Regions from separate parts of the Leifsonia shinshuensis genome, predicted to be linked through region 1. Evidence: riboswitches for the same ligand, from Rfam matches in the RefSeq annotation. Region 1 holds a riboswitch; the other holds the start of a gene.
What was found. Region 1 has a riboswitch for magnesium ahead of F1C12_RS21750 (Nramp family divalent metal transporter). Riboswitches for the same ligand answer to the same signal wherever they lie in the genome.
Positions count from the first base shown of each region.

Region 2: another riboswitch for magnesium. It lies ahead of F1C12_RS15945 (ABC transporter permease); the one in region 1 lies ahead of F1C12_RS21750 (Nramp family divalent metal transporter).

Region 1 covers NZ_CP043642.1:17,919-23,788, reverse strand. The annotation lists gene F1C12_RS21765 (hypothetical protein) at 1-238, shown strand, start outside; gene F1C12_RS21760 (transposase) at 398-535, shown strand; gene F1C12_RS21755 (hypothetical protein) at 676-921, opposite strand; M-box (ykoK) riboswitch at 1,267-1,435, shown strand; gene F1C12_RS21750 (Nramp family divalent metal transporter) at 1,649-3,286, shown strand; gene F1C12_RS21745 (magnesium transporter MgtE N-terminal domain-containing protein) at 3,328-4,569, shown strand; gene F1C12_RS21740 (MgtC/SapB family protein) at 4,622-5,404, shown strand; gene F1C12_RS21735 (hypothetical protein) at 5,401-5,562, shown strand; partial or broken gene F1C12_RS21730 (IS5 family transposase) at 5,559-5,870, opposite strand, start outside.
Region 2 covers NZ_CP043641.1:3,265,612-3,271,481, reverse strand. The annotation lists gene F1C12_RS15955 (MFS transporter) at 1-807, opposite strand, end outside; gene F1C12_RS15950 (ABC transporter ATP-binding protein) at 862-2,232, opposite strand; gene F1C12_RS15945 (ABC transporter permease) at 2,247-3,983, opposite strand; M-box (ykoK) riboswitch at 4,227-4,408, opposite strand; gene F1C12_RS15940 (winged helix-turn-helix domain-containing protein) at 4,534-5,133, shown strand; gene F1C12_RS15935 (MFS transporter) at 5,145-5,870, shown strand, end outside.

The DNA.
Region 1 (5,870 bases):
CGATGTCGACGACGCGGCAGCGGCAGCCGCTGTAGTGCGGCCGATCGCCTCGTCCCTGGCCATCTTCGGTTCAACGGGAAATCGCACTCTAGAGCAAGTGATGGGCACGCCATTGGGCCAGCTCGACGCACGAGTAAACGCGCTGGTGGATCCGGAACAGACCTCGGCGATCGACTCGCGCCCCGACGCTCCGACGCTCCGACGCTCCGACGCTCCGACGACGACGCTCGGCACCTAGAGCGTGTTGATCAAGTGGTTTCCGGTTCTGGTTGGCGAGTCTTGAACGGTGACGCGACACGAGGTCTCTGACGAGGTGTGGGCCGTGCTGGAGCCGCTGATGCCGGTGTCGACGGGGAGGTCTCGGCCGTGGGCGGATCACCGCTTTGCGGTCGAGTGAATGGCGTGGAAGTACCGAACCGGTGCGCCGTGGCGGGACGTGCCGGAGCGGTTCGGGAAGTGGAACTCGATCTACAAGCGGTTCAACCGGTGGGCCGAGGATGGCACCTGGGAGAAGTTGCTTGCCGAGGTGCAGTAGCAGTCCGACCCGGCGGGGAAGATCGACTGGGTCGTGTCGATCGACTCCACGATCACACGCGTGCATCAGCACGGTGCGACTCTCGCACGCACCACAGGGGCTCTGCCGAATCACAAGAATCCGTGGTTCGAGCCGCCTGATCACGGGATCGGACGGTCTCGCGGCGGGCTGACGACCAAGGTGCATCTGGTTGCCGACGGCCGAGGCAGGCCGCTGCTGACCAGCAGGTCGCCCTTGGCGAGGTGCACGCTGTGCTCAGCGTTACTGCGCTCACCGTGACCGTCGGTCGGCTGCGCCAGCGCGGGAGCGGCGACCGCGAGCGCGGCGACGCCGGCCAGGCCGACAGCGACGAGGCCGCGACGCAGCCCACGAGATTTCGACGACATCACTTCTCCTTCGATAAGACCTGATCGACGCCGGAGAGCTCACAGGGAACCGCGCCCCAGACGAACACACGCTCTTGGCGCGCACTGAACGCAGCACCCTCCGAAAGTGGCACGCGGGTGAACGATGCCGATGAACTGGCTATGAAGATCGGCGCGAGGCCTACGTGACTGAACGGGCCCGCCAGGTTAGGCGTGGCTCAGCTTGCTGGCGGCCGTCTGAAGTCCGCCCTACCATCGACCTGACGCCGTGAAATCGACGGGGTGGAAGCTCCGCCGATGGCTGCGAAAATCTTCATCTGCGTATATATGCAGATAAGCGATTTTCGGTGTACCATCACGTTTGTAGGTGCCGATCGTTAGCTGAGGCTCCTTCGCGAACACATGCCAGCGACCCCAAATGTCGAGAGACGCCATGGGTCAGGACAGGTCTCCCCGGCTTAAGGGGTGGCCCCGATTGGCTCCCGGTTCCCGGGTGACGTCGCGGAGTGCCAAAGGTCTTACGTGGAGAGGCGCCGCCGGGTTCGGCGGTCCTGGAGGCACGCGGGATCCGAAACGGGAGGTGAGCGATGAGCGAGTGCGATAGACGGGAGCCGATCGCTCCCTCCTCCCTGCTCTGAACGCGTCCTTCCGACCCGTTCCGGCCGCCGAACGCGGCCACCTTTCCTGCTCGTGCCCGCGACGGCGCGCGCCGATTCCCCGCGCGCCGCCGAAGAGAAAGCGATTCGCCATGCCCTCGACCATGCAGACCCCGCCCCCACAGAACGCCGTCCTCGATTCGGCGCACGTCGGCGATATCCAGGGTGCCTTCGGCACCATCCCCGTCGGAGACGACGCCGCACGGACCAAACTGTCCGCGAAGCTGAAGACGCTTCTGGCGATCGTGGGTCCCGGCCTGATCGTGATGGTGGGCGACAACGACGCGGGTGCCTTCGGCACTTACACGCAGGCCGGTCAGAACTACGGGTACAGCCTGCTGTGGACGCTGCTGCTGCTGGTGCCGGTGCTCTACGTGAACCAGGAGATGGTGCTGCGGCTCGGGGCGGTGACGGGGGTGGGGCACGCCCGGTTGATCCTGGAGCGGTTCGGGAAGTTCTGGGGCGCGTTCAGCGTCATCGACCTGTTCCTGCTGAACGCCTTGACCATCGTCACCGAGTTCATCGGGATCAGCCTGGGGCTGAGCTACCTGGGGCTGCCACAGATCCCCGGCGTCATCATCGCCGCGGTGGTGATCATCGCTGCGGCGTCCACGGGATCGTTCCGGCGGTTCGAACGGCTGTGCATGTTCCTGATCTTCGGGTCGCTGATCTTGGTCCCGCTGGCGTTCCTCGCGCACCCGTCGCTCACCGAGGTGGCGCGCGGGTTCTTCGTGCCCGGGCTCCCGGCCGGGGCGGAGCTGTCGACGGTGATGCTGCTGATCATCGGCATCGTCGGCACCACCGTGGCGCCGTGGCAACTGTTCTTCCAGCAGTCCTACATCATCGACAAGCGCATCACTCCCCGGTTCATCCCCTACGAGAAGGTCGACCTGTGGGTGGGGATCGTCATCGTGGTCATCGGTGGCGCGATCCTCATGGCCGTCCCGGCCGCGGTCTTCGCCGGGCAGCCCGAGTTCGGCAACTTCACCGACGCGGCCGGAGTCGCCGCCGGGATCGGAAAGTACGTCGGGAAGGTCGCCGGCATCCTGTTCGCTATCGCACTGATCGACGCGTCCATCATCGGTGCGGCCGCGGTCGGCCTGTCCACGTCGTACGCGCTGGGCGACACCCTCGGGCTCAAGCACTCCCTGCACCGCAAGGTCCGCGATGCGAAGGGGTTCTACGCGGTGTTCGCCGGACTGCTCCTTGTAGCCGCCGCGGTGGTGGTGCTGCCGGGCAGCCCGCTCGGGCTGATCACCGTCGGTGTGCAGGTCCTCGCCGGGGTGCTGCTGCCGTCGGCGACGGTGTTCCTGCTTCTGCTGTGCAACGACAAGGAAGTGCTGGGGCCGTGGGTGAACGGGCGCTGGCTCAACGTGTTCACCTCCGCGGTGATCGCGGTGCTCGTGATACTGTCGCTGGTCCTGACGGCGAGTGTGATCTTCCCGAGCATCACCAGCGGCCAGATCGTCCTGATCCTCGCCGTGGGTGGCGCACTGTCGGTGGCGGTCGGTGTCGCCTTCGGCATCTGGCGGCTGCGGCACCCCGCCCCGGCCGCGCCGGCGGTCGCCCGCAGCGACCGGGCCGGCTGGCGGATGCCGCCCCTGGCGCTGCTGAACCCGCCGAAGCTCTCGACCGGGCGCCGGCTCGGGCTCAGCGTCCTCCGTGGGTACCTGCTGATCGCGATGATCCTGGTCATCGTCCGGGTCGTGCAACTGGCCCTCGGCCACTGACCCGCTCACCCGCATAATTCTGCTGAAAGGACGTGGAAGTCATGAACGACGCAGTCACCACCGCCGACACCACGGTGATGCTCTCCCGCCTGCTGCGCGGCCCGATCCGCGACGGGCACGGCACCCAGATCGGCGCTCTGGCCGACCTGATCGTCCGCCTCGGACCCGAAGGCTACCCTGCCGTCACCGGACTGGTGGCGCGGGTCGGCGGCCGATCCGTGTTCGTCCCGGCCGAGAGCATCACGGAGCTCGGCGATGGGTCGATCACCCTCGGCACGGCCCGCCTGGATCTTCGGCCGTTCGAGCGGCGGCCCGGCGAGGTGCTGTTGAAGGAGGCCGTGCTCGGACACCGTCTGGTCGATGTCGAGCACGCCCGGCTGGTCCGCGCCTACGACATCGCCATCCGGTACGACGGCCAGGGCTGGGTGGCCACGGGGGTCGACGTCAGCGCGCCGCTGTGGCGTGGTCGACGCGACCATCCGGTCCGGGACTGGAAATCGTTCGACGCTCTGATCGGTCACGCGCCGTCGGCGGCGCTGCGTTCGCGTTTCCGCCGGCTCGACGGTCTCCGTGCCGCCGAGATCGCCGATGTCATCGAATCAGCGACCCAGAGCGAGCGCGCCGACCTGTTCGAGCACCTGCACGGCGACCCGGAGCTGGAAGCCGACGTCATCGAAGAGCTCGACGACGACGAGCAGGCCCGCGTGCTCAGGAGCAGGGACACCGCGGAGATCGCGGCGGTCCTGAGCCGCATGCACGCGGACGACGTCGTCGACGCCATCCTCGATCTCCCGCAGGATCGGCGGACGGACGTCCTGGATGCGCTGCCGGCTCCGCAGCGGGAGGATGTGCTGCGGCTGATGCGCTACCAGCACCGAAGCGCCGGCGGCATGATGGGCGTCGAGTACCTGGCTGTCCCTCCCGACACCACCGCCCGCGACGCCGTGGAGGCGGTGCGCGACGCAAGCATGCAGGACCAGGCGCTCACCACCGTTCACGTCGTCGACGCCGAGAACCGCCTGATCGGCGCCGTCGGCCTCATCGAGCTCCTCCGCGCCGACCCGCAAGCACCCGTCAGCGAGATCGCCGAGACCGAGCCGGTCGCGGTCGCCCCGTCGGACGATGCCGTCGCCGTCGTGAACACCATGGCCGACTTCAACCTGCTGTCGGTGCCCGTGGTCGCGGATGACGGAGAGCTCGTCGGCATCATCACCGTGGACGACGCCCTCGAGGAGTCCATCCCCGACGACTGGCGCGAACGCGGGCGTACCCGCGCCCCCTGATCGCGGAACCACGCGACCCGCGACCCGCCTGAGGCCTGAAGGAGCATCACCCGTGAGCATCACCGACCTGGACTACCTGCTGCGGCTGCTGCTCGCGGGCGGATGCGGCCTCCTCATCGGGCTGGAGCGACAGTACCGCTCCCGCACCGCTGGACTCCGCACCCAATCACTGGTCGCCGTCGGCGCGGCCGCGTTCGTCCTCTTCGGCATCCAGGCCAATGTGCCCCAGGCGCCGTTGCAGATCGCCGCGTACGTGGTCTCGGGTGTCGGGTTCCTCGGCGGTGGTGTGATCCTGCGGCAGGGGTTCACGGTGCAGGGGCTGAACACCGCCGCCACTCTGTGGTGCTCCGCCGCCGTGGGCTGCCAGGCCGCCGGCGGCCACGTCGTCCCCGCGCTCACCACCACCGGCATCGTGCTGGCCATCCACCTGCTGCTCCGTCCGCTGGGCCGGCTGGTCGACCGGGCGCCCGTGGCCAAGACGGACACCATCGGCGCCTACGCCCTCACCGTGCTCGTCGACGACGCGCGGGAGCCGGAGGTCCGGGCGCGGCTGAGCGAACTCCTCAGCGAACCCGACATCATCGTCCACGCCATGAGCAGCCACCTCGACGCCACCACGGAGAAGGGCCACGAGCTCTCCAGGCTCGACGCCGAAGTCCTCATCGAGGGCGCGGCGCCGGCGCTGCTCGACAGCGTCATCACGGCGATCTCCCTCGAAGACGGCATCAAAGAGGCCTCCTGGCGGTCGGAGGACCCCGAACCCGTTCCCGTCCAGCCCCTCGACCAGAGCCGGCTCGGTTTCCGTTCGCTCCTACGACGGCGAGGTGACGCATGAACGACCTCGACCTCCGCGCCCTCGTGCCGCTCACCATCGGACTCGTGGTGGCCGGCCTGACCGTGGCGCTGGCGCTCACCGACGCGTTGCGCGTCCGCCGGGCGCACGCGAAGCTCGACCACGCGAGCCGGCGCCCCCGGAAACCGCCGGGGCACTAGGGCGTGTTGATCAAGTCGGCCTTGATCCAGATCAGTGTGGCGGCGAGGCTGATGGCGGCACGGTAGTTGCGGGCGGTCTTGTCTGATCGCATCGCGGTGCCGCGCCATTGTTTGAGCCTGTTGAAGCAGCGCTCGACGACATTTCGGCCCTTGTAGCGCTCCTGCTGCTGATCACCGAACCCGATCGGCCGGCCCGGCCTCTTGCGCCGTGGGCGATCTGGTCATCGCGCTCGGGAATGGTCGCGGCGATCCCGTGTTCGCGCAGCCAGGCGCGGTTCGCATTCGACGGGTATCCCTTGTCGGCGAGC
Region 2 (5,870 bases), on a different replicon from region 1:
CCCGGTGAACGTGCGGGAGCGGAACAGCGTGGTGTCGACCAGCGGCGAGCCGCCGCGCCGGGTGAGCGCGACCTCCCACGCGACGAAGCCGGCGAGGATCGCGACACCGAGCCCGAGCGCCGTCAGCGCACCGGCGTCCGACCAGCCGTGCTGCCCGGCCTCGATGATCCCGTAGGTGAACACGACCAGCCCGGCCACCGACGCGAGCACGCCGACCGCGTCGAAGGACGGGCGCTCGGCCGCCTTCGACTCCGGGACGAGCAGCGCCACGGCGACCAGCCCGATCGCGACCACGGGGAGGTTGAGCAGGAAGACCCAGCCCCACCAGAGGTTGGCGAGCATCCAGCCGCCGAGGATCGGCCCGAGCGGCAATGACAGGAAGTTCGCCGCCGAGAACACCCCGACCGCCTTGGGCCGGGATGCCTCGTCGAAGAAGACCGTCAGCGCCGAGAGCGCCATCACCGCGACGCCCGCGCCTGCGACGCCCATCAGCAGCCGCGCCACCAGGAACACCTCGGGCGTCGTCGCGAACGCGCACAGCGCGGAGCCGGCCCCGAACGTCGCGAGCGCGACGAGCAGCACCGCCTTGCGCCCGAACCGGTCGCCGAGCAGCCCGAGCGGGAGCACGGCGGCGGCGAGCATGAGCAGGTAGCCGGAGGAGAACCACTCCAGCTGCGTCTCGGACGCGTGCAGCGCCCCGGCCAGCGTCGGCAACGCGATCGAGAGCACCGTCCCGTCGATCCCGACCGCCAGCACGCTCAGGCTCACGGCGCCGAGCGCCCACCACCTCCGGGTCTCCAGCTTCATGACATTCACCTCCTTTTGTAGTGTAACTCCTTTTTGGAGGTTAATGTCATTTTTCTATGCGCTCTCCTCCTGCTCGGCGTCCGGGTGCGTCGAGAGCAGCAGCCGGCCGGTGTCGGCGTCGTACTCGAACAGCTCGCCGTATCGGCCCCAGTCGATCGCGGTGTCGAGCTGTCGCTGGGCGTCGTCCTCGCCGAAGTGCGCCCTGAGCGCGGTGAGGATGTCGTCGGCGCGGATGGCGCCCGTAGCGGTGTGCCGGAGGTCACGGACGATGCGGCGGACCAGCGGGGCGGCCTCCATCGCGAGGGTCGCGAACTGCTCCTTCGCTCGCAGGAGGTCGGCGGCCGCGTACCGCCGGCCCTGCTCGGTGATCCGCAGCTCGGTTCCCTGCGGCCGGGCCAGCTTGAGGAGCTGGGCGGCGTCCACGACCGGGAGGAGGTCGTCCAGTTCGTAGCGGAGCTCGTCGGCGATCTCGGCCAGGCCCTCCGTCCCGCCGCGCTCGGCGAGCAGTTCGACCAGGCCGCCGAGCGAACCGGTGCTCGCTTCCGGCAGCGGGAAGTCGATCTCGTTCGCGCTCGCGGCCGCCGCCGCGAGGGAGAGGTCGACGGCCGCGCCGGCCGGGCCGGCCCCGCCGGGCGCCGTCGCACGCGGCTCGGCCCGCTGGCCGGTGAGGATGCCGTAGACCTCGTCCACGAGCGCTTCGAACTCCGGGCTGCGGCGGTCCCGCGGCTGCGGCAGGTCGACGGTCAGCTCGGCCTTGATCCGGCCGGGGTTGGAGTCGAGCACGACCACGCGGTCGGCGAGCTGGATGGCCTCCTCGATGTTGTGCGTGACGATCAGCGCCGTGCGGGTCGGGAGGGTGCCGTCGCCCCACATCCGCACGAGCTCGCCGCGCAGGTTCTCGCTGGTGAGCACGTCGAGCGCCGAGAACGGCTCGTCCATCAGCAGCACGTCGGGCTCCACGACGAGGGCACGGGCGAAGCCGACGCGCTGCCGCATCCCGCCGGAGAGCTCCTTGGGGTAGGCGGACTCGAACCCGTCGAGGCCGATCTGGTCAATCGCGCGGAGGGCGCGCTCGCGTCGCGCCTCCGGGCGGACGCCCTTGGCCTCCAGCCCCAGCTCGACGTTCTCGAGCACAGTCAGCCAGGGCAGCAGCGCGAACGACTGGAAGACGAGAGCCGTGCCCGGGTTGGCGCCGTTGAGCACGCCGCCCTTGAACGACACCGTGCCGGAGGTCGGCGCGATCAGCCCGGCGATGCACCGCAGCAGCGTGCTCTTGCCGGAGCCGGAGCGGCCGAGCAGAGCGACGATCTCGCCCTGGTGGATCGTGAGCGAGACGCCCGAGAGCACGGTCTTCTCGCCGCCGTCGGTGGCGAACGACTTGGTGACGTCGCGGACGTCGATGAGTGCGGTGTTCGTGGTGGTCATGATTGGAGCCCTCCTCACAGGCTGAAGCGCTTCTCGGCGACCGCGTACAGGCGGCGCCAGAACAGACGGTTGAGTCCGACGACGAAGACGGACATCACGATGACGCCGACGAGCACGCGCGCCATGTCGCCGGTCTGGGTGGCGTCGGCGATGTACGCGCCGAGGCCGGTCGCGGTGTAGGTGTGGTGGTCGTAGGTGACGACCTCGGCGACGATGGAGGCGTTCCACGCGCCGCCGGCCGCGGTGATGCCGCCGGTGACGTAGGCCGGGAAGATCGCCGGGAGGATCAGCCTCCGCCAGCGCTGCACCCGGCCGACGCCGAAGCTGTCCATCGCCTGCCGCAGGTCGGTCGGGATGGCGCTCGCGCCTGCGATGACGTTGAACAGGATGTACCACTGCGACCCCAGCGCCATCAGCAGGATGCCGCCGTAGTCGAGCGGGATGCTCGTCGCCACGAAGAACGCGATCGCGAACGGGAACAGGAAGTTCGCCGGGAAGCTCGCCAGCAGCTGCACGATCGGCTGGGCCAGCCGGCTGATCCGCGGGTTCATGCCGATGCACACCCCGACCGGGACCCAGACGATGGTCGCGAACAGCAGGATCACGACCACACGGGCCATGGTGACCGCGCCGAGCCCGAACGCCTCCAGGAACGCGCCCAACCCCAGCGAGCGCTGGATGAAGAGGTACGAGGCCACAGCACCGAGCACGATCGCGGCGACGACGAGCACCGTCACGGCGACATCCAGCGTGCGCTTTCGCACCTCCGGCACCCGGAGCGGATGCTCGGCCAGCCCGAACGGCCGGGTCGCCCGGTCGAGCCCGCGCCCGATCGGGGCGAACCCGCGCTCGACGACGCGCGGAAGCCAGGAGCGGCTGACCACGTCGAGCACCACGCTGCGCGGACGGTCGGTCGGGGCGGTGTCCTCCTGGCGGAACCGCTCCGCCCAGGCGACCAGCGGCCGCCAGAACAGGAAGTTCACGCCGAGCACCATGCTCGCCATGGCGACGATCGCCCAGCCGACCCGATCGAGCTGGCCGGCCTCCACCGCCGATGCGACGTAGGCTCCGACGCCGGGGAGTGCGTAGCTGTGGTTGTTAACCGTGATCGCCTCGGAGGCGGCCAGGAAGAACCAGGCGCCGCCGAAGCTCATCATGCCGTTCCAGACCAGCGGGATCATCCCGGACGGGACGTCCAGCTTCCAGAACCGCTGCCACTTCGTCAGCCGCATCAGCCGGGCGGCCTCGTCGAGGTCGCGGGGCTGGCTGGTGAGCGACGCGTAGAACGCGAAGGTCATGTTCCACACCTGCGAGGTGAAGATCGCGAACACCGCCGCCGACTCCAGGCCAAGGGTCGAGCCTGGGAAGAGCGCGATGAACCCGGTCACGGTCACAGACAGGAAGCCGAGGATCGGGACGGACTGCAGGATGTCCAGAGCGGGCAGGATGACTTTCTCGGCGCGCGGCAGCCGGGCGGCGGCCGTGGCGACCACGAAGGTGAACACCAGCGACGCGGCGAGCGCAGCGAACATCCGCAGCAGCGAGCGCAGCGCGTAGTACGGCAGCAGCGCCGGGTTCGTGTCGATGGACGACGGCACTTCGGCGAGCCGCACGGGCGCGGAGGCGCCGGCAGTCGCCTGGATCACCAGGTAGAAGAGGACGACGATCGCGACGGCGACCAGGATGTCGATCCAGCGGAAGCGGACACGGCGGAGCGTGCCGGCGCCGGGAACGGTACGGAGCAGGGGCATGACAAGACCTCCCTGGGCCGCGGCCGGCTGAGGCCGGCGCGGCAGAGAACGACAGGGGACGTGCTGAGGGCGTCGTCGTGCCGCGCGGAGGTCAGGGTCGGCCTGGCGTGGAACGCGTGGAGGCCGCCGTCGACGGAGCGCAGCAGGGACGGGACGGACTATGGTCGTCGCTCACGACGGATCACCTCCTCGCATTCGGGGGCAGGCGTGCGCCAGGCGTCACCCACGGCGGCACGGCCAGGGGCGAGACTCCCACGTAAGAGCTTCGGCACTGCGCGACGTATCCCGCGATCCGACCGGATCCGGGGAAGCCACTTGGGATCACCCCTTAAGCCGGGGAGACCTGTCCTGATCTTGGGCGTCTCTCGACGTCGTCAGATCAGTGGCCTGTGTTCGCGCAGAAGCCTCACCTAACGAAGTTCTGCCGTCGAGAACCGTAGCAGACATCCGCTGCGAGCGGCGCGAACCCTAACGGGACCCTAACGAGACGCCGTCGCCAATATCACAGAAACTCTTTTGCAGAATCTTTTCTGCGATTACACTGCCAGGCATGACCGACGACGCGAACCCGTTCCCGGGGCTGGATCCGGCGCAGGATGTGCTGCTCAGCCCCTCCGCCATGCGCGGGCTGGTCAACCCGCTGCGGCTCCGGCTGCTCGACCTCCTGCAGGCGGATGGGCCGTCCACCGCGACGGAGCTGGGCCGGCGCGTCGGGCAGTCCACGGGCGTCACGAGCTACCACCTCCGCGTGCTCGCGCAGCACGGCTTCATCGTGGAGGACGCCGAACGCGGAAACGACCGCGACCGCTGGTGGCGCGCGGTGCACCGGTCGACCTCCTTCTCGTTCCGCGTGCCCGGAGACGCCGCGACCGAGGAGACCGTCGACCAGGCGGTGCAGTTCGTGCGACTCAACGCCGAGGAGTCGCACCGGCGGGTGCTGGCCTGGGTGGACACGCTGTCCAGCCAGGTGGAAGAGCTGCCGGAGCTGCCGTGGACGGTCAGCGACTGGCCGCTCACGCTCACGGTCGAGCAGGCGCGGGAGGTCACAGCGGCCGTGCGGGAACTCGTGACGCGGTTCCGGAGGGAGCCGGGGGCGGAGGGCGACGGTACGCGGGTGCACGCGCAGTTCCAGCTGTTCCCGGAGCCATGAAGAAGGACGCCGTGAGCGCCACCGGCGCACGCCGCGCTCCGCTTCTCGGACTGATCGGCGCCTACCTGGTCTCCGGCGCGGGCACAGCGCTGTCGGCCATCGCCATCCCGTGGCTCGTACTGGTCACGACCGGCAGCGCGGTCGCCACGGGCCTCGTCGGGTTCGCGGAGATGGCGCCGTACGTGCTGCTGCAGGCGACGGCCGGCCCGCTGGTCGACCGGGTCGGGCTGCGGCGGACGTTCCTGATCGGCAACCTCGTCGCAGCGGCCGCGGTGTTCGGGGTGTTCCTGCTCGGCGCGCTGCACGAGCTCCCGCTCGGCGCGCTGGTCGGGCTGGTCGCCATCGCCGGGGCCGTCCGAGGGGCGGCGGACGCGGCCTCCACGCCGATGATCCCGCCCCTGGCGCGGCTGGCCCGCTGGAGCGACGAGCGCGCGGTCGGCCTCTACTCGGGCGCGAACCGGGCGGCGCTGCTGGTCGGGATGCCGCTCGCGGGCGTGCTGGTCGCGCTCGCCGGGCCGGCGGTCACGATCCTGATCGACAGCCTGACCTTCCTGTGCGCGGTGGTGGTGGTCGCGGTGACGGTGCCACGGATCGAGCAGGTCCCGGCGGAGGCTCCGGCTGCGCCCGCCCCGCCACGGCTCGGCCCGAGCGCGTACTTCGCCGAGCTTCGGGAAGGGCTGCGCTTCCTCCGCGCCGACCGGCTGCTGCTCAGTCTGATGGCGCTGATCGTCCTCACG